DNA from 2 places in the Streptomyces sp. NPDC107575 genome. Region 2 is predicted to be linked to the other one. Evidence: riboswitches for the same ligand, from Rfam matches in the RefSeq annotation. Region 2 holds a riboswitch; the other holds the start of a gene.
What was found. A riboswitch is a leader RNA that binds a small molecule or an ion and turns the genes downstream of it on or off. The one in region 2 is predicted to bind glycine.
Positions count from the first base shown of each region.

Region 1 (11,575 bases), on a different contig from region 2:
GCTGTTCCGGGACCAGGTCGCCGGAGACAATTCGGGCGGACAGGGCGCGTCGTCTGTTGACCCTGCCGGTTCCGGCCGCATAGGTTTCGGAGAACCGTCAACCTCAAGTACGGGTGGAGAGTTCGGCATGTCGGCCCTGGTGTGTACGAGGTGCGGGAACCGGAACGCGGAGAACAGCCGGTTCTGCTCCAACTGCGGTGCGCCGCTGCGTGGCGGTGCGACGCCGGAGGGGCCGTCGGAGACGACGTCCACGATCTCCATCTCCGGCCTCGAGTCCTACGACCCGGAGGCGACGGGCCAGACGCAGCTCCCGGCCCTCTCGCCCGAGGCACAGGCGGCGGTCGACGCGCTGCCGCTCGGCTCGGCGCTCCTCGTGGTGCGGCGCGGTCCGAACTCGGGCAGCCGCTTCCTCCTGGATGGCGAGCTGACCACCGCGGGGCGCCACCCGCAGAGCGACATCTTCCTGGACGACGTGACCGTGTCGCGCCGCCACGTGGAGTTCCGTCGCCTGCAGGACGGCTCGTTCACCGTCGGCGACGTCGGCAGCCTCAACGGCACGTACGTGAACCGTGAGCGCATCGACTCGGTGACGCTGAACAATGGGGACGAGGTGCAGATCGGCAAGTACCGGCTGGTGTTCTACGCGAGCCAGCGCGGTATCTGAACCGTCCGCGATCCTTCAGGAAGGTCCATGCTGCACACGACGAGTGGCGGTGCCCCAGGGGGTACCGCCACCACGGACAGTCGGCTGATGAGCATCGGCACCGTACTGAACGTGCTCCGAGAAGAGTTTCCCGAAGTCACGATCTCCAAGATCAGGTTCCTGGAGTCCGAGGGCCTGGTCGAACCCCGGCGTACGCCGTCGGGGTACCGGAAGTTCAGCCCGGACGACGTCGAGCGGCTCGCCCACGTGCTGCGCATGCAGCGGGACCACTACCTGCCGCTGAAGGTCATCAAGGAGCAGCTCGATGCCCTGGAGCCGGGCGAGACCTTGACCGTGCCGGCACCGGGACGCCCCGGTGACGCGGAGGACGGCGCCGATGTGCCGACGGCCGCGCGGGTCGGCCGGGACGAATTGCTGGCCGCCGTCGGCGTCGAGGAGCACGAGCTCGACGAATGGGAGTCGTACGGGCTCCTCACCCCCCTGCCCGACGGTGGCTACGACGCCTCCGCCGTGTCGGTCGCCGAGCTCATCGGCGAGCTGGCGCGATTCGGGATCGGCCCGCGGCACCTGCGCGTCATGCGGGCGGCCGCGGACCGCGAGGCCGGCCTGGTGGACCAGGTGGTCGCCCCCCTGAAGGTGCACCGCAACCCGCAGACGCGGGCGCATGCCGAGGCCCGTGCCAAGGAGCTGGCAGGCCTCACCGTGAAGCTGCACTCGGCCCTTGTGCAGACCGCGCTCGGGGTGCGTCTGCCCTGATCGTGGGCGCGGGTGAGCGCCGATGGCCCGGTCCTCGGTGGATGCCCGACTACCCAAACCGGCCGGGCACGTCCTAGGGTTGCTGTGTGAACGAGCTCGACGTCGTAGGTGTCCGGGTCGAAATGCCCTCCAACCAGCCGATCGTGCTCCTGCGTGAAGTGGGAGGCGACCGGTACCTCCCCATCTGGATCGGACCGGGGGAGGCGACCGCGATCGCCTTTGCCCAGCAGGGCATGGCGCCCGCGCGTCCGCTGACGCACGACCTCTTCAAGGATGTCCTCGAGGCGGTCGGCCAGGAGCTCACGGAAGTGCGCATCACGGACCTGCGCGAAGGCGTCTTCTACGCGGAGCTGGTGTTCGCGAGCGGGGTCGAGGTCAGTGCCCGCCCGTCGGACGCCATAGCCCTCGCGCTGCGCACCGGCACGCCGATCTTCGGCAGTGACGGGGTCCTGGACGACGCGGGGATCGCGATCCCCGACGAGCAGGAGGACGAGGTGGAGAAGTTCCGCGAGTTCCTCGACCAGATCTCTCCCGAGGACTTCGGCACCAACAGTCAGTGACCGCACGGCGGACGGCCGGGCCCGGCCGTCGAGCGGCGGCGCCCTCGAGACATTCGGCTAGCCTTTCCCGGCGGTGGGTCACGGGAAACCACTCTTAGGGTGATTATCACTCGGCGTGCCTAGTGTGGCGTTCGTTGACGCACCCCCTGTGACTGCCTACCGTCGACAAGGCAGGTCAATGAGGAGGTCGGCGTGAGAAGCAGCGGCGACGGTACGGCGACGGGCGGTCCGTACTTGTTTCACGGCAGCGCGGCCGATCACACTCCGCAGCGCCCGCAGGCCGTGCCTGTGGTGGCGGGGGAGAGCGGCTCGGCCGCTTCCGAGCAGCTGGGGTACCGGGGCCCGACGGCATGTGCGGCGGCCGGCATCACCTACCGGCAGCTCGACTACTGGGCCAGGACCGGCCTTGTCGAACCCAGCGTGCGTACCGCGTACGGATCGGGGACCCAGCGGCTCTACAGCTTCCGGGACGTCGTCGTCCTCAAGGTCGTCAAGCGCTTCCTGGACACGGGTGTCTCGTTGCAGAACATCCGGGCGGCCGTGCAGCACCTGCGCGAGAGCGGCTTCCGCGATCTGGAGCGGATGACGCTGATGAGCGACGGTGCGACGGTCTACGAGTGCACGTCGCCCGCCGAGGTGCACGATCTGCTCCAGGGCGGCCAGGGGGTCTTCGGGATCGCCGTGGGCGTGGTCTGGCGGGACGTGGAGGCCGCGCTCTCGCAGCTGCACGGCGAGCGCGTGGACACCGGCGAGACGATCGTGCCGCCGAACCCCACGGACGAGCTCGCGAGGCGGCGCGGCAGGGCCGTGTGAGGTCCGTAGGGCCGCGTTGTCAGTGGCGTAGGGCAGCATCGGGCATGTGAGAACCGCGCCCACGATCCTGCATCTCGACATGGATGCCTTCTACGCCTCTGCCGAGCAGGCGGCGAAGCCGAGCCTGCGCGGGAAAGCGGTCGTCGTGGGCGGGCTCGGGCCGCGCGGTGTGGTGGCCACGGCGTCGTACGAGGCGCGGAAGTTCGGGGTGCACTCGGCGATGCCGATGGGGCAGGCTCGCAGGCTCGCCCCGCATGCCGCGTATCTGGTGCCGCGGTTCCGGCTGTACCGGGCGATCAGCGAGCAGGTGATGGGCCTCCTGGGGGCGCTCTCGCCGCTGGTGGAACCCCTGAGCCTGGACGAGGCGTTCGTGGATCTGGAGGCCGGTGAGGCGGCCTGGGACGCCGCTTCCGCCGAGGCCGTGGGGCGGCGGCTGCGGGCCGACATCCGGCGCGTGACCGGTCTGACCGGGTCCGTGGGGCTCGCGGCGTCCAAGATGCTCGCGAAGATCGGCTCGGAGGAGGCCAAGCCGGACGGGCTCGTGCTGATACGTCCCGGCACCGAGCGCGCGCTGCTGGGCCCGCAGTCCGTGCGGATCCTGCCGGGCGTCGGGCCCGCGACGGCTGATCATCTGCGGCGGGCCGGGATCGTGACCGTGGAGGAGATCGCGGGGGCCGGCGAGGACGAGCTGGTGCGCCTGCTCGGGAAGGCGCACGGCAGCCATCTGTACGAGATGGCGCTGGCCCGCGACGAGCGGCCGGTCGTGGCCGAGCGGGACTCCAAGTCCGTATCGGTCGAGGACACGTACGACGTGGACATCCACGACCGGGTGCAGGTCCGGATGGAGGTGCGCAGGCTGGCCGGCCGGTGCGTGGAGCGGCTGAGAGCGGCCGAGCGCTCGGGGCGGACCGTGGTGCTCAAGGTGCGGCGCTACGACTTCTCGACGCTGACGCGCTCGGAGACGCTGCGGGGGCCGACGGACGATCCCGGGGTGGTGCGGGAGGCCGCGGCGCGGCTGCTGGAGAGCGTGGACACGACCGGCGGCGTGCGGCTGCTGGGCGTCGGGGTCAGCGGGCTGGCCGACTTCACGCAGGAGGACCTGTTCGCGCAGTTCGCCGCCGCGGAGGAGGAGGCTGCAGCGGCCGAGGAGCTGGAGGGGGACGCGGGGCCGGTCGAGCCCGTGGAGGCGGCCGATCCCGAGCCGGCGCCCGTGGAGCGCAAGTGGCTGGCCGGGCACGATGTGCGGCATGCCGAGTTCGGGCCGGGGTGGGTGCAGGGGAGCGGGCTCGGGCGGGTGACCGTGCGGTTCGAGACGCCGTACGCGGTGGTGCCGGGGAGGGTGCGGACGTTCCGGGTCGATGATCCGGAGCTGGAGCCGGCGGAGCCGATGCCGCTGGTGGAAGGGGCCGAAGCGGATCAGGTCGTCTCGTCCTCGGCGCCGGCGACCTTGCCGAACGAGATGTCGGGCGACTGAGGGGCCGTGATGTCCAGACCGTAGTGGTCGTAGAGCTGGAGCTCCTGCTCGGGGGAGAGATGGCGGCCCACGCCGAAATCGGGGGCGTCCTTGATCAGGGAGCGCTCGAAGGGCACGTGCAGCGTGCCGTCCGTGAAGTCGCTGGGCTCGAGGGGGACGAAGGCGTCGCGGCTGAACAGGCCGGTTCGTATCGCGGCCCACTCCGGCACGCCCGTGGCGTCGTCCAGGTACACCTCGTCGATGGTGCCGATCTTGGCCCCGTTGCGGTCGAACGCCTTGCGGCCGATCAGATTGCGCGGATCGACATCGGTCTGCACGGGCCCTCCAACTGATCGCGATGATCGCAACTCGTCTGTAAGGACTACGAAAGAGCACATTGCGTAAGGCGGCCACTCGGGGGCTCCGGCCAAGTAGCCGCTGGTAGGCTGGCAAATGGCTGCTGACCCCGTGCGGGAGAGTCCTCCGACAGTCGTCGGAAGGCGCCGAAGGAGCAAATCCTCCCCGGAATCTCTCAGGCACACGTACCGCACGGACGAGGTCACTCTGGAAAGCAGGGCGGGGTGCACGGTTTCCGCTCTCACCGACGGTGCAAGCCGGTGTGTTCCGTGTTCTCGCGGGGTGGGCCGGTGAAGCTCTCAGGTTGAGATGACAGAGGGGGAGGCCGTCCGGGTACCCGCGCCGTGGTGCCCCTCGTAGGTCGCAATGACCAGGAGGCCTCCGCAATGACCGCCAACCGTATTCCGCTCTCCCAGTTGGAGCGAGGAATCCCCTTCGAGCAGCGTCACATCGGTCCCGACGACGCCGCTCAGGCCAAGATGCTCGCGCAGGTCGGCTACGGCTCGCTGGACGAGCTGACCGCGGCCGCGGTGCCCGATGTGATCAAGAGCGCCGAGGCGCTCGACCTTCCGGCCGCCCGCAGTGAGGCCGAGGTGCTCGCCGAGCTGAAGTCCCTTGCAGAGCGCAACCAGGTGCTCGGCTCGATGATCGGCCTCGGCTACTACGGGACGTTCACGCCGCCCGTCATCCTGCGCAACGTCATGGAGAACCCGTCCTGGTACACGGCGTACACGCCGTACCAGCCGGAGATCTCGCAGGGCCGCCTCGAGGCGCTGCTCAACTTCCAGACCATGGTCGCCGAGCTGACCGGCCTGCCCACCTCCGGCTCGTCGCTGCTCGACGAGGGCACCGCCGCCGCCGAGGCCATGGCCCTCTCGCGCCGCGTCGGCAAGGTCAAGAACGGCGTGTACGTCGTCGACGCCGACGCCCTGCCGCAGACCATCGCCGTGATCCAGACGCGCGCCGAGCCGACCGGCGTAGAGATCGTCGTCGCCGACCTGAGCGAGGGCATCCCCGTCGAGGTCGCCGAGCGCGGTGTCGTGGGCCTGCTCGTGCAGTACCCGGGCGCCTCCGGCGTCGTGCGGGACATCAAGCCCGTGATCGACCAGGCGCACGAGCTGGGCGCCATCGTCACCGTCGCCGCCGATCTTCTCGCCCTGACGCTGCTGACCTCGCCCGGCGAGCTGGGCGCGGACATCGCCGTCGGTACGACGCAGCGCTTCGGCGTCCCGATGGGCTTCGGCGGTCCGCACGCCGGGTACATGGCCGTGCGCGAGAAGTTCGCCCGCTCGCTGCCGGGCCGCCTGGTGGGCGTCTCCGTCGACGCCGACGGCAACAAGGCGTACCGCCTCGCCCTGCAGACCCGTGAGCAGCACATCCGCCGCGAGAAGGCGACCAGCAACATCTGTACGGCTCAGGTGCTGCTCGCCGTCATGGCCGGCATGTACGCCGTGTACCACGGCCCCGATGGCCTCAGGTCCATCGCGCGGCGCACCCACCGTTACGCCACCCTGCTCGCCGCGGGGCTCACGGCGGGCGGCGTCGAGGTCGTGCACGGCGCGTACTTCGACACCCTCACCGTGCGGGTGCCGGGCCGGGCCGCCTCGGTCGTCTCCGCCGCGCGCGAGGGCGGCGTCAACCTGCACCTGGTGGACGCGGACCACGTCTCCGTCGCCTGCGACGAGACGACCACGCGGGCCCAGCTGGGCGCGGTGTGGAGCGCGTTCGGCGTCGACGCGGACATCGAGGCGCTGGACGCCGAGGTCGAGGACACGCTGCCGGGCGGGCTGCTGCGCGAGGACGAGTACCTGACGCACCCCGTCTTCCACCAGTACCGCTCCGAGACGGCGATGCTGCGCTACCTGCGCATGCTCGCCGACCGCGACTACGCGCTCGACCGCGGCATGATCCCGCTGGGCTCCTGCACGATGAAGCTCAACGCGACGACGGAGATGGAGCCGGTCACCTGGCCCGAGTTCGGCCAGCTGCACCCCTTCGTCCCCGCCGAGCAGGCGCAGGGCTACCTGACGCTCATCCGTGAGCTGGAGGAGCGGCTCGCCGAGGTCACCGGCTACGACAAGGTGTCGCTGCAGCCGAACGCCGGCTCGCAGGGCGAGCTCGCCGGTCTGCTCGCGGTCCGCGGCTACCACCGGGCCAACGGCGACGAGCAGCGCACCGTCTGCCTCATCCCGTCCTCCGCGCACGGCACGAACGCCGCGAGCGCCGTGATGGCCGGCATGAAGGTCGTCGTCGTGAAGACCGCCGACGACGGCGAGGTCGACATCGAGGATCTGCGCGCCAAGATCGAGCAGTACGCCGAGCAGCTCGCCGTCCTCATGATCACGTACCCGTCGACGCACGGCGTCTTCGAGGAGCACGTCGCCGACATCTGCGCCGCCGTGCACGACGCGGGCGGCCAGGTCTACGTCGACGGCGCGAACCTCAACGCGCTGGTGGGCCTCGCCAAGCCGGGCCGCTTCGGCGGCGACGTATCGCACCTGAACCTGCACAAGACGTTCTGCATCCCGCACGGCGGCGGCGGTCCGGGCGTCGGCCCGGTCGGCGTGCGCGAGCACCTCGCGCCGTACCTGCCGAACCACCCGCTGCAGCCGGCCGCGGGCCCCGAGACGGGCGTCGGCCCGATCTCCGCGGCGCCCTGGGGCTCCGCCGGGATCCTGCCGATCTCCTGGGCGTACGTGCGGCTCATGGGCGGCGAGGGGCTGAAGCGGGCCACGCAGGTGGCCGTGCTCTCCGCGAACTACATCGCCAAGCGGCTCGAGCCGCACTTCCCGGTGCTCTACAACGGTCCGGGCGGGCTCGTCGCCCACGAGTGCATCGTGGACCTGCGCCCGATCAGCAAGGCGACGGGCGTGAGCATCGACGACATCGCCAAGCGGCTCATCGACTACGGGTTCCACGCGCCGACCATGTCGTTCCCGGTCGCCGGGACGCTGATGATCGAGCCGACCGAGAGCGAGGGCATCGAGGAGCTCGACCGGTTCTGCGACGCGATGATCGCGATTCGCGGCGAGGTCGAGCGGGTCGCCTCCGGCGAGTGGCCGGCGGACGACAACCCGCTGCGGAACGCTCCGCACACCGCCGGGATGCTCGGCGGCGAGTGGGAGCACGCGTACAGCCGGGAAGAAGGTGTCTTCCCGGCCGGGGTGGTCGCTTCGGACAAGTACTGGCCGCCGGTGCGGCGTATCGACCAGGCGTTCGGCGACAGGAACCTGGTGTGTTCCTGCCCGCCGCTCGACGCCTACGAGGGCTGATCCACTCGGGGCTGTGCGTCCGCCGTCCGGTCGCGCAGCCCCGCAGGGCCCGTCCCTATGCCGCCGTCACCACCGTGCCCAGTGGGCGGTGCGGGGCGATGATCCTGCCACTGGGCAGCAGCTCGCCGGTGTCCTCGAAGAGCAGGACCCCGTTGCAGAGGAGGCTCCATCCCTGCTCGGGATGGTGAGCCACAGGCAGTGCGGCTTCCCTGTCCTCGGATTCCGCTGTCGGGCAGGCTGGCTGGTGCTGGCACATGGATGGGATCTTTCGCTGCGAAGTGATCTCGATGACGTGGGCTGTGCTTGCTGTACTGGCGGTGCTGGTGTTGCCGGTCGTGCTGCGGCTTGAAGGCTTGTTCATGGCCGCCCCCCGATTTCGTGAGTTCCGGAACCCAGTGTTGCCCTGTGGGCGTCAATCCGCAGGGATTTCCTTGCAGCGGTCCTTATGGGTTGTCAGACGCATCACCCGTGCGGACGGTTCAGTCCAACTGGACTCTCCCTTCGGGTGGTTAGGAGTGGTCGGTACGGGCTAGTCCGCTCGGGCAGGGCTGTGCCCCGCGACCGGACGGCGGACGGTGCGGGGCACAGAGTGTGCGACAGGGGCCGTCGGCGGACCCCGGTCGCTCAGGCGAGCAGGCCGGCCGTGGCCGGGGCCGGCGTCAGCCGGTGGGTCAGGACCGGCAGGAGCTCGGCCACCCGGTGCGGGCGGTGCGGGGCGATGCCGGGCGGGGCGGGTGCCAGCGGGACGAGGATGTCGTCGGCCGCCGGCTGGCCGCCCGCCGGGTCCGCGGTGCGCTCGCCGTGCAGCCACAGCGTGAGCATGTAGAGCTCGGGCACCGAGAGCAGCCGCGGCTGGTAGGCCTGGGGCAGCGACTCCGCCTGACGCAGGGCCCGTTCCGTGGACCGGATGTAGGGGCCCTCGAAGAAGTGCGAGAAGGCCCAGCCGTCCGGCGTGAGCATGGTGTCGGCCGCCGCCACCGCGCGCTCCCCGCAGCGGATCAGGAAACGCCAGCCGGTGAGGCGGGCCCTGGACGGCCCGGTGGTCTCGGTGATGTGGTCCAACACATGGAGTGGCAGCGGGAGTTCGGGTGTGGCGGGTCCCTGGGCGGCGCGCAGGGACGGAGTGCGTGCCTCGCGGACGGCGGTGGGGGAACCGAGGGCCGTGAGAACGCTGCGCAGGGCGGGCGCGGGAGCCGGTGGGACGTGCAGCGGCATGGTGGGTCGCCTCTCATTCGACAGGCATGTGATGCGAGGGCGGTGCGGGACGAGCGGACGGCGCTGTCTGCTGCGGGTGCACAGGGGTACACGGGCCAGAGGGGGCGGGGGTCCGGTCCGAACCCGGGCCGCGGGCGCCAACTCTCTGTCTCGCCAGCGGAGTTTATACGATGCGTGTTCACGGGGTGTTTCGGCTAGCACGCCGTCCGGATTTCGCAAGGTGCTATTCGGGCGCGCTTCTCATGGGGTTTTGTGGGCATTCTCCCCAACTTCGGCGGGGCCGCCCCGCGTGACCTCGATGTCTTTCGGTCGAGCGGTCGGCGCGTTCTTGTCGGCGTTTTTCACCAGGGCCGCGAACGACGGAATCTGCGGCCGGCCGCATGCCTGAGGAATGTGCCCGCGGGTAACCGCCTCGAGAGTACTGCTCCGCGGACGCGCGCGGGGCGTTACGGATCACATTGCCGGGGCATCATCCACCGTGACACGCGGCCGGGACGGAGCATCAACGGGTCGCCCGTGCGAGGAGGGGACGCTTCCATGGGGGAGAAGGTCGTTGCGGGCGCGGTCGGTCTTGCCGATCCGCGGCGGTACCGGGAGAAGCTCAAGGAGTGCCTGGAGGGGTTCGGGCGACTGCTGGAAGAGAAGCGCTTCGATCGTCCGCAGAATCTCATGGGGCTGGAGATCGAGCTGAATCTCGCCGGGCCCGAAGGTCTGCCGAGAATGATGAATGCGGAAGTTCTGGAACGCATCGCGAGCCGCGATTTCCAGACCGAACTCGCGATGTTCAATCTCGAAGTGAACATTGCCCCGCACCGGCTCGGCGGCCGCGTTCTCGACCAGCTCGCCGAGGAACTGCGCACGGGGCTCGGATATGCGGACCGCAAGGCGAACGAGGTCGACGCGGGCATCGTGATGATCGGCATCCTGCCGACGCTGAGCGCGGAGGATCTGGTCTCCGCGAACCTGTCGGACGTCGACCGGTACACCCTGCTCAACGACCGGATGGTGGCTGCGCGCGGCGAGGACTTCGCCCTCGACATCGCCGGTGTCGAGCGGCTGACCTGCACGTCCTCCTCGATAGCGCCAGAAGCGGCGTGCACGTCCGTGCAGTTGCACCTCCAGGTGACGCCGGGGCGATTCGCCGATGTGTGGAACGCGGCGCAGGCGGTGGCCGCCGTCCAGATAGCGCTCGGCGCCAACTCGCCCTTCCTGTTCGGCCGCGAGCTGTGGCGCGAGTCCCGGCCGCCGCTGTTCCAGCAGTCCACCGACACCCGGCCGCCGGAACTCGTGGCGCAGGGGGTGCGGCCGCGGACCTGGTTCGGGGAGCGCTGGATCGACTCCGCGTACGACCTCTTCGAGGAGAACCTCAGGTACTTCCCGCCGCTGCTTCCGATCCTCGACGACGAGCAGCCGCTCGACCTCATCGCCAAGGGCGACACCCCGAGCCTCGCCGAACTCGTCCTGCACAACGGCACGGTGTACCGCTGGAACCGCCCCGTGTACGGCATCGCGGACGGTGTCCCGCACCTGCGCGTCGAGAACCGGGTGCTGCCCGCGGGCCCCACCGTCACGGATGTCATCGCCAACACCGCCTTCTACTACGGCGTCGTCCGCGCCCTCGCCGAGGAGCAGCGGCCGGTGTGGTCGCGGCTGCCCTTCGCCGCGGCCGCCCGCAACTTCGACACCGCCTGCCAGTACGGCATCGACGCGCGCCTGGAGTGGCCGCGCAGGGGCCGGTTCGGCGGCACGGAGCGGGTGCCGGCCGTGAACCTCGTACGGGACGAGCTGTTGCCGCTCGCGGCGGCCGGGCTCGACGCGTGGGGCGTGGAGGCGGCCGACCGGGACCTGTACCTGGGGGTGATCGAGGAGCGGTGCAGGCTGCGGATGAACGGCGCGGCGTGGCAGTCGGCGACGTATCACCGGGCCCTGGAGAGCGGTCTGGCGCGGGACGCGGCGCTCGCGGCGACCACGCGCCGGTACTGCGAGCTGATGCACGGGGGCAGGCCGGTGCACGACTGGCCGGTCGGGCTGCCGGAGCCGGCCGTTCCGCTGGGCTGAGGGGCCGGCCGACCGGCTCAGCCGCTCTTGGCGCCCGCCTCGATGATGGCCTTCAGGATGACCTGCTGGATGTCCGCGGGGTCGCTGACCTGGTGGCCCGAGCCGCCCGTCGCCTCGGCGACCTGCTCGACCTCGCGCTTGTCGGTGTCGGGCCCCACCGCGATGACGATCAGCGGCACGGGGTGCTCGGGGTCGGTGAGGCCCTCGAGCTTCTTGATGAGGCTCTCGCGGGAGATCGACCCCTGGTCCTCGTTCACGCCGTCCGTGACCACGACGACGGCGTTGAACCTGCCGCTCTTGTACGAGGACGTGGCCTCCTTGTACGCCGCGAGCGTGGTGTCGTACAGGCCCGTCGCCCCGCCGGGCACCGGCTGCAGCGAGGTGAACGCCGCCGACAGGCGGTCGCGCTGGGTGCCGGAGCCGACGT
Region 1 is NZ_JBVKBG010000011.1:267,848-279,422, reverse strand. Features, by position in the region: gene ACZ7L4_RS40240 (FHA domain-containing protein) at 1-664, shown strand, start outside; gene ftsR (transcriptional regulator FtsR) at 692-1,420, shown strand; gene ACZ7L4_RS40230 (bifunctional nuclease family protein) at 1,507-1,980, shown strand; gene ACZ7L4_RS40225 (MerR family transcriptional regulator) at 2,173-2,793, shown strand; gene ACZ7L4_RS40220 (DNA polymerase IV) at 2,840-4,267, shown strand; gene ACZ7L4_RS40215 (PRC-barrel domain-containing protein) at 4,210-4,584, opposite strand; glycine riboswitch at 4,708-4,804, shown strand; gene gcvP (aminomethyl-transferring glycine dehydrogenase) at 4,990-7,875, shown strand; gene ACZ7L4_RS40205 (DUF5999 family protein) at 7,931-8,131, opposite strand; gene ACZ7L4_RS40200 (hypothetical protein) at 8,500-9,090, opposite strand; gene ACZ7L4_RS40195 (glutamate-cysteine ligase family protein) at 9,628-11,148, shown strand; gene ACZ7L4_RS40190 (substrate-binding and VWA domain-containing protein) at 11,166-11,575, opposite strand, start outside.
Region 1: another riboswitch for glycine. It lies ahead of gcvP (aminomethyl-transferring glycine dehydrogenase); the one in region 2 lies ahead of gcvT (glycine cleavage system aminomethyltransferase GcvT).

Region 2 (11,575 bases):
GGGGCGGTGCTCCTTGGCGAGCCGCTCGACCTCGGCCATGTCGACCAGGCCGGCGTCGTCGACGTGGTACGGGACCACGTTGAACTGCTTGCCGGAGAAGTTCAGGCGCATGCCGTGCGTGAGGTGGCCGCCGTGCGCCAGGTCCAGGCCGAGGATGGTGTCGCCCGGCTTGGCGATGGCGAAGAGCGCGGCCTGGTTCGCGGAGGCGCCGGAGTGCGGCTGCACGTTCGCGTACTCGGCGCCGAAGAGCGCCTTCACGCGGTCGATGGCGATCTGCTCGGTGACGTCGACGTGCTCGCAGCCGCCGTAGTAGCGGCGGCCGGGGTAGCCCTCCGCGTACTTGTTGGTGAGGACCGAGCCCTGGGCCTCCATGACGGCGGCGGGAGCGAAGTTCTCCGACGCGATCATCTCGAGGGTCGACTGCTGGCGCTTCAGCTCGGCGTCGACCGCGACGGCGACCTCGGGGTCGAGCTCGTGCAGGGATTCGTTCAGTACGGACATCGGTGGGGTCAGCTCCCGGAGAACTCGGTGTACTCGTCGGCGGAGAGCAGGTCCTTGGGCTCGTCGCTGAGCCGGACCTTGAACAGCCAGCCGCCCTCGAACGGGGCGGAGTTCACGAGCGCCGGGTCGTCGACGACGTCCTGGTTGATCTCGGTGACCTCGCCGTTCACGGGGGAGTACAGGTCGGAGACCGACTTGGTCGACTCGAGCTCGCCACAGGTCTCGCCCGCGGTGACGGTGTCGCCGACCTCGGGGAGCTGGACGAACACGATGTCACCGAGCGCGTTGGCGGCGTGCTCCGTGATGCCGATGGTGGCGACGCCGTCCTCGACGGCGGAGAGCCACTCGTGCTCCTTGCTGTAACGCAGCTGCTGGGGGTTGCTCATGATGCGAATTCTCCTGTACGCGGGAAGGTGCTGGTGACGGAGGGGGCGCCCGGACGGGCGGGGGCTACTTCTGGCGCTTGTAGAACGGCAGGGCCACGACCTCGTACGCCTCGTGCGTGCCGCGGATGTCGACGCCGACGCCGGCCGTGCCGGGCTCCGCGTGGGCGGCGTCCACGTACGCCATCGCGATCGGCTTGCCGAGCGTCGGGGACGGGGCGCCGGAGGTGACCTCGCCGATCACCTGTCCTTCGGCGACCACGGACATCCCGGCGCGCGGGACGCGGCGGCCCTCGGCGATCAGGCCGACGAGCTTGCGGGGCGGGTTGGCCTCGGCCTTCGCCGCGGCGTCCTTGAGCGCGTCGTGGCCCACGAAGTCGTCCCCGTGCGACGTCTTCTCGAACTTCACGACGCGGCCTAGACCGGCGTCGAAGGGCGTGAGGGACGTCGACAGCTCGTGCCCGTACAGCGGCATGCCCGCCTCCAGGCGCAGCGTGTCCCGGCAGGACAGGCCGCAGGGGATCAGGCCGTACTCGGCGCCCGCCTCGGTCAGTGCCTGCCACAGCTTCTCGGCGTCGGCGGGGGAGACGAACAGCTCGAAGCCGTCCTCGCCGGTGTAGCCGGTGCGCGCGATGAGCGCCTGCACGCCTGCGACGGTGCCGGGCAGCCCCGCGTAGTACTTGAGGCCGTCCAGGTCCGCGTCCGTGACGGACTTCACGATCGCCGCGGAGTTCGGGCCCTGCACCGCGAGCAGCGCGTACGCGGCGTGGTCGTCGCGGACCTCGGCGTCGAAGCCGGCGGCGCGCTCGGTGAGGGCGTCGAGCACGACCTGCGCGTTGCCCGCGTTCGCGACCACCATGTACGTGGTCTCCTCCAGCCGGTACACGATCAGGTCGTCGAGGATCCCGCCGTCCTCGCGACAGATCATCGTGTAGCGGGCGCGGCCGTTGCCGACGGAGCCGATGTTGCCGACGAGAGCGTGGTTGAGCAGGTCCACGGCCCCCGGCCCGGACACCGTGATCTCGCCCATGTGGGAGAGGTCGAAGAGGCCGGCCGCCGTGCGCACGGCGTTGTGCTCGTCGCGCTCGCTGCCGTAGCGCAGCGGCATGTCCCAGCCGGCGAAGTCGGTCATCGTCGCGCCCAGCGAACGGTGCAGGGCGTCGAGTGCGGTGGTGCGGGTCATGGCTGGTGTGCTCCCGGTGGCATGACGGCGATGGCGGAGTCTCGGATCGCGCGCGAGACGTCCTCCCCATCTGTCATCGGAACCTGAGAGGTTCGCCCCGAGGGGGCTTGCACCTTGGGTGGGGGCGCCGTGTCACAAAGGCGCCCCACTTTTCAGATCTGCCTCGCCCGCGCGGTACGGGGCCTGAGAGATTCAAGGGAGGAACTTGCTCCTTCGGCGTCCGGGGACTCGTGGGTACCCGGAACTCTCCCGCGCGGATTCAAGCGGCCGGTATGCAGTTGCGCGCACATCATTGCATGCCCGTCCGACAGGGAAACCCCTTGAGGGGCATTACCTTCTCTTTACACTTGAGGGGCAAGGGTGACGTGACCGGAACGGGGAGGACGATCACGGTGCACAAGGCAGTGGCGGGGGCTTACGCGGTGTCGGCGTCGGCATCGGTGGTGGCGGGGGTCCGGATCCCCGGCCAGCGCTCGGTGCGCGACCTGCGCGGCCGCCGCGGGCACACCCCGCGCAGACTCGCCTTCGCGGCGGGCGACCTCGTCGTGCTCTCCGGCCTGCCCGGCAGCGGCAAGTCGACGCTGATGCGGCGGGCCGTCACCGAGATCCGGATCGACTCGCAGGACACCCGCGAGCGCTGGGCCGCGCGCATGCCGCGCTACCTGCCGTACGCGCTGTACCGCCCGCTGGTCCGCGTCGCGCACTATGTGGGGCTGCGCCGGGCGATGCGCTCGGGCGCGAGCGTCGTCGTGCACGACTGCGGTACGCAGGCGTGGGTGCGCCGCTGGGTGATCCGCACGGCGCGGCGGCGCGGCGTCGCCGTCCACCTGATGCTGCTCGACGTACCGGCGGACACGGCTCTCGAGGGGCAGCGGGACCGCGGCCGAGGAGTGTCCCGGTACGCCTTCGCCCGGCACCGCAGGGCGGTGGGCGCGCTCGTCAGCTCGACGGAGCGGGGGAAGCTGCCGGCCGGGATGGAGTCGGCGGTGCTGCTCGACCGGGCGGCGATGGAGGCGCTGGGAGGCATCACGTTCGGCGACTGACGCCGGGCCCCCGCGCAAGCGGACGGAACCGCACCGTGTCCAATTGTGTGTACGAGTTAAGGTCGGCGGGCACAGCAGCGGGCAGAACGGCAGAGGTTGATGGCAGTCATGGAGTTCCCAGGCACCCCGGAACCGGGTCACGGTCACGCCCAGGGGCACGAGGGCGGCTTCGGCCACCCCGCGCAGGGCTGGCCGGCCAACGAGTTGGAGGAGGTCCTCGCCGCGGCCCTCGGTCAGGAGGCGGGGAGTTCGGCGGGTGGCCGAATAGTCGAGGTCCTCGGCCGCAGCCACGTGTGGATCCCGCTGCCCCGGGGCGGCTCGAACGCGAGCAGGGACCTCGACCTGCCGAGCCTGGAGATCGAGGGCCAGGCCTACGTCCCCGTGTTCAGCTCCGAGCAGCAGTTCATGGCGGTCACCGGTGGCCGGATGGACTGCACGATCGCCCCGGCCGTCGAGTTCGCGCGCGGGCTTCCGCCGCAGGTCGGCATCGCCGTGAACCCGGACGGGACGGTGGGTGTGCCGCTGCCGCCGCCGGCCGTCGCCGAGCTGGCCCGCAGCGGTCGCACGGCGCTCGACGGCCCGGCGACCGGCGGCCGTGTGGTGCTGAGCGAGCCCGACTGGCAGGTCGACCCGATGGACTTCCTGGCCGCGGTGCGCGAGGAGTTCGAGGGGCTCGGCACGGTGCTGAGCGCGCGGCGCTGCCTCGCGACCGTGGAGGACGCGGAGCCGTCCCTCTTCATCGGCGTGGAACTGGCGCAGGCCGTGAGCGCGCCGAGCGGCGCGGGGGACCTTCCGCTGGACGCGCTGGGGCGGGCGCTGGGCCGTGCGCCGGTGCCCTGGGCCGTCAACCTGGTGTTCCTGGACGTGACACAGGACCCGGTCGCGGACTGGCTGCGTACACACGTACGGCCGTTCTACGTACGAGAAGGGTGACGGCGTCCGTCAAGTCGGTGTCAGTATCGCCGCTTAAGCTGGTTTCATGACGTGACCGGTCGGCGCTTCGCTTTCCGGCCACGTGTGGAACACGGACGTCTTTGAAGAGCCGAAGGGGCGGTTACGGGTGAGTGCGTCGGGCACGGGCGCGGCCAATGGGGCCTCCCCTGGTCGAGCGGAGCCGAGACCTTGGGGAAAGGTCGAGCACATGCTGCGCCAGGTGACGCCGGGACGCTACGACGCGTACGAGGCGCTCCTCAAGGCCCTCGCCGACCCCGCGGCCGGGCAGGTCTGGATGCTGCTCTGGCACGGCCAGGCCGGCTCCCCGGACGCCCAGTACGGGAACATGGAGGTGGACGGCTTCAGTTACGCCCCGTGCGTCACCTCCGCGCAGGAGCTCTCCGCCTCCGGCTGGTCGCGGGCGTACGAGGTGGTGAGCGGCGTCGACGCGGCGCGCACGCTCTACCCGGACCACTACGGGCTCTGGCTGAATCCGCACGCGCCGGGCGGCGGTGTCGGCATCCCGTGGCTCGATCTGCGGCGCATCGCGGGCGGCCTGGACCGGCAGCCGGCGGGCCCCCTCAGGCTCTCCGAGCCGACGATCGAGATCCCGCAGTTCTACGCGACCCTGACGCAGAACGCGCATCGCACGACGGCGATCCGCTCCCTGCGCCGCGCCTGGGTCCAGCCCACGCTGGGCGCGCCCTATCTCGCCATCGGCCTGGACGTCTACGACACGTCCCCGGCGTCCGTGGACGCGGTCCGGGCGATGATGCAGCAGTCCATCCCGGCGGTCCCCGAGGGCCTTCCGGTCTCCACGGTCGCGATGTCGGACGAGTACGACCCCGTGGCCATGTGGCTCCGCCAGGCGCGCCCGTTCTACGACCGGGAGGCGCATGCGGCGCCGCCGGCTCCGGCCGGTGGGGGCTACGGTTTTCCGCCGCCGTACGGGGCGACGTACTGAAAAGCTTGTCCTCAGACGCCGGACGGGCTGGAGAATTCCAGCCCGTCCGGCGTTTGGTCGTTTACGACCCAACTCGCCCGGTCAAAGGTGGGGTTCGACCACTTGTGACCCAACTGCCCACCGTCCGCCCCCCGTTCACGGCAGTCCGGATAACGGAACACCCCAGCCTGCATCACGTTTAGGCATCCTTTCGCCGTCAAGTCTGGCAACAGATCGCGCCCAGGTTGAAGACTCCCGCTCCAAGGGGGCTTCGCCTCTGTGTACGACGGACTGAACCACGCCGCCACAGCGGCAAGTGCGGGCCGGTCACCGCCGGTTGAGAGGGGTCCCTGCCACGATGACGGCACCATTGCACGACACGAGCGCAGAAGCGGAACCGAGCGCACCGGTCGAGCCTGTCAAGGGAGACGGAGAACGCAAGGTCGAGGGCCGGTCGCTCAAGCAGATCGCCTGGAGCCGGCTCAAGCGCGACAAGGTCGCCCTCGGCGGTGGCATCGTTGTCGTACTCCTCGTCCTGGTCGCGGTCTTCGCTCCGCTCATCGTCAGCCTGCTCGGCCACCCGCCGAACGAGTTCCACCAGGACAAGCTGGACGAGCTGACGAACCTGCCCAAGGGCGCCCTGGGCGGCGTCAGCGCCGAGCACCTCTTCGGCGTCGAGCCCAACAAGGGCCGCGACATCTTCAGCCGGATCGTCTACGGCACCCGCGTCTCGATGCTGGTCGCCTTCCTCGCCGCGGTCGTCGCCGTCGTGCTCGGCACCTTCTTCGGCATCATCGCCGGCTACTTCGGCGGCTGGGCCGACGCGGTGATCAGCCGCGTGATGGACGTGCTGCTCTCCTTCCCGCAGCTGCTGTTCATCATCTCCCTGGTCTCCGTCCTCCCCAACGACCTGCTCGGGCTGACCGGCAGCGGCGTGCGCATCATGATCCTGATCATGGTGATCGGCTTCTTCGGCTGGCCGTACATCGGCCGGATCGTGCGCGGCCAGACGCTCTCGCTGCGCGAGCGGGAGTACGTGGAGGCGGCACGCAGTCTCGGCGGCGGACCCCGGCACATCCTCTTCCGCGAGCTGCTGCCGAACCTGGTGGCGCCCATCACCGTCTACACCACGCTGATGATCCCCACCAACATCCTCACGGAGGCGGCGCTCAGCTTCCTCGGCGCCGGTGTCCGGCCGCCGACCGCCTCGTGGGGCGGCATGCTGCGGGACGCGCTCGGCACGTACGAGCACGACCCGATGTTCATGGTCTTCCCTGGCGTGGCGATCTTCATCACCGTGCTGGCCTTCAACCTCTTCGGGGACGGCCTGCGCGACGCGCTCGACCCCAAGGGCACCCGATAGACCCCGTTCACCGCCCCTGCCGTCCCGTCAGGAGCACTCCCTGTATGGCCCCGCGGCCGCAAGGCCGCGGACCGCGAATCCCGGAGGATGCGAGAAGAATGCCCAAAGGTTTCCAGAGTCGACGGATGATGGCCGCCGCCGCCCTCGTGGCCGCGTCGGCGCTCACCGTCACCGCCTGCGGCGGTGGCGACGACAGCGACAACGAGTCGAAGGGCGCCGGCTACAACGCCGCCATAGGCAAGATCGCCAACAAGTCGACCACAAAGGGCGGCACGCTCCGCATGGTCGCCAAGCAGGACCTGGACAGCTTTGACCCGCAGCGCGCCTACTTCGGCATGGCGTGGGACTTCATGCGCTTCTACAACCGCACCCTGGTGACGTACGACACCAAGCCGGGCGCCGCGGGCAACGCGCTGGTCCCCGACATGGCGAAGGGCATGGCCGAGGTCTCCGACGACGGCAAGACCTACACGTACAAGCTGCGCGACGGGCTCACCTGGGAGGACGGCTCGAAGCTGACCTCCAAGGACATCAAGTACGGCATCGAGCGCATCTGGGCGGACGACGTCATCACCGGCGGTCCGGTGTACCTGAAGCAGGCGCTCGACCCCAAGGGCGAGTACAAGGGCCCGTACAAGGACAAGTCGAAGGACAAGCTCGGCCTCAAGGCCATCGAGACGCCCGACGACAACACCATCGTCTTCCATCTGCCGCAGCCCAACAGCGACTTCGAGCAGATGCTCGCCATGCCGTCCGGCTCCGCCGTGAAGCAGTCGGCGGACACGCGGGAGAAGTACACGACCAAGCCGCTGTCCAACGGTCCGTACAAGGTCCAGTCGCACAAGGCGAACAAGTCGATCGTGCTGGTCCGCAACAAGGCGTGGAAGAAGGCCTCGGACCCGAACAACCCCGCGCTGCCGGACAAGATCACGGTCGCGATCAACAAGAATCTCGAAGAGAACGACAAGAACCTGATGGCCGGCGAGTACGACGTCGACCTCAACGGCACCGGCATGACCCAGTCCGGCCGGACCACCGCCGTGACGGACAACAAGGGCGACGTCGACAACATGCAGACGCCGTTCGTCCGTTACGTGGCCCTGGTCACCACGACCAAGCCGATGGACAACGTCGACTGCCGCAAGGCCGTCTTCTACGCCACCGACTTCAAGAGCCTGCAGCAGACGCGCGGTGGCGAGGTCGCGGCCGGCAAGATCGCCAACAACCCCTTCCCGAAGGCGGTTCCGGGCCACGACGACAGCTACGACCCGTACGGCGTGGTGGAGCGCAAGGGCAAGCCGGACCTGGCCAAGGCCAAGGACGCGCTGAAGAAGTGCGGCAAGCCGAGCGGCTTCTCGACCGTGCTGACCGCGCGCAGCGACCAGCCCGGTGAGGAGGACGCCGCCGAGGCGCTCCAGGAGCAGCTGGGCAAGGTCGGCATCAAGCTGACCATCGACACCTTCTCCGGTGCCGACGCCTCCTCCATCTCCGGCGACCTGAAGAAGGTCAAGGAGCGCGGCTACGGCATGACGATGAGCGGCTGGGGCCCGGACTTCAACACCGGACAGGGCTTCGGCCAGCCGCTGTGGGACAGCCGCTTCATCCAGAAGACCGGCAACTACAACGAGTCGCAGATCGACGACCCGAAGATCGACAAGATGTTCGACGAGGCGCTGAAGACGACCGACAAGGCCGAGGCGAAGAAGATCTACACCGACATGGGTCACCGGATCCTCGACGAGGCCTACTGGATGCCGTTCATCTACGAGGCCAACATCACCTGGCGCGGGCCGCGTCTGACGAACGCCTACTCGGCTCCCGCCTGGAGCGGCCGCTACGACTACGCCAAGCTCGGCGTGACGAAGTAGCAGCGACCGACCCGCTGACATCCCAGCCGACACCCACCAGTCCGAAGGGCAGGTGATGGTCCCGGCAGGCGGCCGGACCCCGCAACCCGAGGTCCGGCCGCCCCCAGGGGCCGCGCACAGTGCTTGCTTACCTCATCCGGCGCCTGAGCGCCGTCATTGTGATGGTGCTGATCGTCCTGCTGACGACGTTCGCCATCTTCTTCCTGCTGCCGAAGTGGTCCGGGCAGGACGTCGCCACGCTCTTCGCGGGCAAGGCCACATCGCCGGAGCAACTTGCGGGCATCCGCGTCAAGCTCGGTCTCAACGACCCGCTGCTCGTGCAGTTCTGGGACTTCGTCAGGGCGATCCCGATGGGCCGGGACTACGTCTCCGGCGGCAGTGTGACCCACTGTCCCGCGCCGTGCCTCGGCTACTCCTTCCGTACGGAGGAGCCGGTCTGGAACACCATCACCGGCGCCCTGCCGGTGACCGTGGCGCTCGCCGCGGGCGCCTGCATCCTGTGGCTGGTCGGCGGCGTGGCCGTGGGTGTCGTCTCCGCGCTGAAGCGGGGCACCGTCTGGGACCGCAGCGCGATGATCGCCGCGCTCTCCGGCGTCTCCATGCCGATCTTCTTCACCGGCATGGTGATGATGGGCATCTTCGTCCACAGCCTGGGGCTCATCAAGATCAGCGACAGTCTGTCCAGCGACCAGTCCATCGGGACCTGGATCGAGACGCTGATCCTGCCGTGGATCGCCCTGGCCTTCCTGCAGGCGGCGATGTACGCCCGCCTCACCCGGGCCACCATGCTCGAGGTCATGGGCGAGGACTACATTCGTACCGCCCGCTCCAAGGGCCTCGGTGAACGGGCCGTCATCACCCGGCACGCCCTGCGCTCCACCATGACGCCGATCCTCACCGTCTTCGGTCTCGACCTGGGCGTGCTGATGGGCGGCGCCATCCTGACGGAGTCGACCTTCGGGCTGAAGGGCGTCGGATTCGAAGCCGTCAACGCCGTCGAGGCGAAGGACCTCCCGGTGATCCTGGGGGTCACCCTGGTCATGTCGCTGGCCATCGCCATCGCGAACCTCGTCGTCGACATGATGTACGCCGTGATCGACCCCCGAGTGAGGCTGGGATGAGCGAGCAGAGCAACACCGGGACCGTCGTGGGCGAGCCCTTCGCGGCCGACTCCCGGCCGCCGTCCGCCTTCCTCGAGGTCCGTGACCTCAAGGTGCACTTCCCCACCGACGACGGGATCGTGAAGTCCGTCGACGGCCTGAACTTCACGCTGGAGAAGGGCCGGACCCTCGGCATCGTGGGCGAGTCCGGCTCCGGCAAGTCCGTGACCTCGCTGGGCATCATGGGCCTGCACACGGTCGGCCAGTACTCCAAGCGCCGGGCGCAGGTCTCCGGCGAGATCTGGCTGGACGGGGAGGAGCTGCTGTCCTCCCCGACGGACAAGGTGCGCAGGCTGCGCGGCCGTGAGATGGCGATGATCTTCCAGGATCCGCTGTCGGCCCTGCACCCGTACTACACGATCGGCAAGCAGATCGTGGAGGCCTACCGGGTCCACCACGACGTCGACAAGAAGGTCGCGCGCAAGCGGGCCGTCGAGATGCTCGACCGCGTCGGCATCCCGCAGCCCGACAAGCGCGTCGACTCCTATCCGCACGAGTTCTCGGGCGGCATGCGCCAGCGCGCGATGATCGCGATGGCCCTCGTCAACAACCCCGAACTCCTCATCGCCGACGAGCCGACCACCGCGCTCGACGTGACGGTGCAGGCGCAGATCCTCGACCTGATCCGCGACCTCCAGAAGGAGTTCGGCTCGGCCGTCATCATGATCACGCACGACCTCGGTGTCGTCGCGGAGATGGCCGACGAACTGCTGGTCATGTACGGCGGCCGGTGCGTCGAGCGGGGCACGGCGGAACAGGTCTTCACCACGCCCCAACACCCGTACACCTGGGGCCTGCTGGGCTCGATGCCGCGCATCGACCGGGACCAGGGCGAGCGGCTCACGCCGGTCAAGGGGTCCCCGCCGAGCCTCATCAACCTGCCGAGCGGCTGCGCCTTCAACCCGCGCTGCCCGTACGCGGACGTGCCCAAGGACAACGTCACGCGCACCGAGCGACCCGAACTGCGGGAGGTCGGCTCCGGACACTTCTCCGCCTGCCACATGTCGGGCGAGGAGCGCGAGCGGATCTGGAACGAAGAGATTGCGCCGAAGCTGTGACGGATGCCAAAGGTACGGACGGCAAAGGACCTGACACCGAGATGACGCCCCCTACGATCCCCCAGCAGGTGACGACCTCTCCGGACGCGGCGGCTGGCGAACCGCTGCTCAAGGTCGACGGCCTGGTCAAGCACTTCCCCATCCGCAAGGGCCTGCTCAAGCGGCAGGTCGCCGCCGTGCAGGCGGTCGACGGGCTCTCCTTCGACGTCCGTGCCGGTGAGACGCTCGGCGTCGTGGGCGAGTCCGGCTGCGGCAAGTCGACGATGGGCCGGCTGATCACGCGGCTGCTCGAACCCACGGGTGGGCGCGTCGAGTTCGAGGGCAGGGACATCACGCACCTCGGCACCGGCGGCATGAGGCCGCTGCGCCGCGACGTGCAGATGATCTTCCAGGACCCGTACTCCTCGCTGAACCCGCGCCACAACATCGGCACGATCGTCGGCGCGCCCTTCCGCCTCCAGGGCGTCAAGCCCGAGGGCGGCGTGCGCAAGACGGTGCAGGAGCTCCTGGAGAAGGTCGGGCTCAACCCCGAGCACTACAACCGCTATCCGCACGAGTTCTCCGGCGGTCAGCGGCAACGCATCGGCATCGCACGGGCGTTGGCGCTGCGCCCGAAGCTGGTGGTGGCCGACGAGCCGGTCTCGGCGCTCGACGTCTCGATCCAGGCGCAGGTGGTCAACCTCCTGGACGACCTCCAGGACGAGCTGGGGCTCACGTACGTGATCATCGCGCACGACCTGTCGGTCATCCGGCACGTCTCCGACCGGATCGCGGTGATGTACCTCGGCAAGATCGTGGAGCTGGCGGACCGCGACGACCTCTACTCGACGCCGATGCACCCGTACACGAAGGCGCTGCTGTCGGCGGTGCCGGTGCCGGACCCGAAACGGCGTGGCGCCAAGAGCGAGCGCATCCTGCTGCGCGGCGACGTGCCGTCGCCGATCGATCCGCCGACGGGGTGCCGGTTCCACACGCGGTGCTGGAAGGCGACGGAGCTCTGCACGACGAAGGAGCCCCCGCTGGTGCAGCTCGGCACCGGCCACCAGGTGGCCTGCCACCACCCGGAGAACGCGCCGGACCAGGCCCCCGAGGACACGAAGCTCCTCCAGGTGGCGAACGAGGCGATCGACGTGATCACGG
Region 2 is NZ_JBVKBG010000008.1:40,273-51,847, forward strand. Features, by position in the region: gene glyA (serine hydroxymethyltransferase) at 1-501, opposite strand, end outside; gene gcvH (glycine cleavage system protein GcvH) at 510-887, opposite strand; gene gcvT (glycine cleavage system aminomethyltransferase GcvT) at 952-2,067, opposite strand; glycine riboswitch at 2,128-2,229, opposite strand; glycine riboswitch at 2,230-2,329, opposite strand; gene ACZ7L4_RS34965 (AAA family ATPase) at 2,490-3,110, shown strand; gene ACZ7L4_RS34970 (enhanced serine sensitivity protein SseB) at 3,219-4,043, shown strand; gene ACZ7L4_RS34975 (enhanced serine sensitivity protein SseB C-terminal domain-containing protein) at 4,171-5,007, shown strand; gene ACZ7L4_RS34980 (ABC transporter permease) at 5,345-6,349, shown strand; gene ACZ7L4_RS34985 (ABC transporter substrate-binding protein) at 6,448-8,217, shown strand; gene ACZ7L4_RS34990 (ABC transporter permease) at 8,337-9,338, shown strand; gene ACZ7L4_RS34995 (ABC transporter ATP-binding protein) at 9,335-10,435, shown strand; gene ACZ7L4_RS35000 (ABC transporter ATP-binding protein) at 10,477-11,575, shown strand, end outside.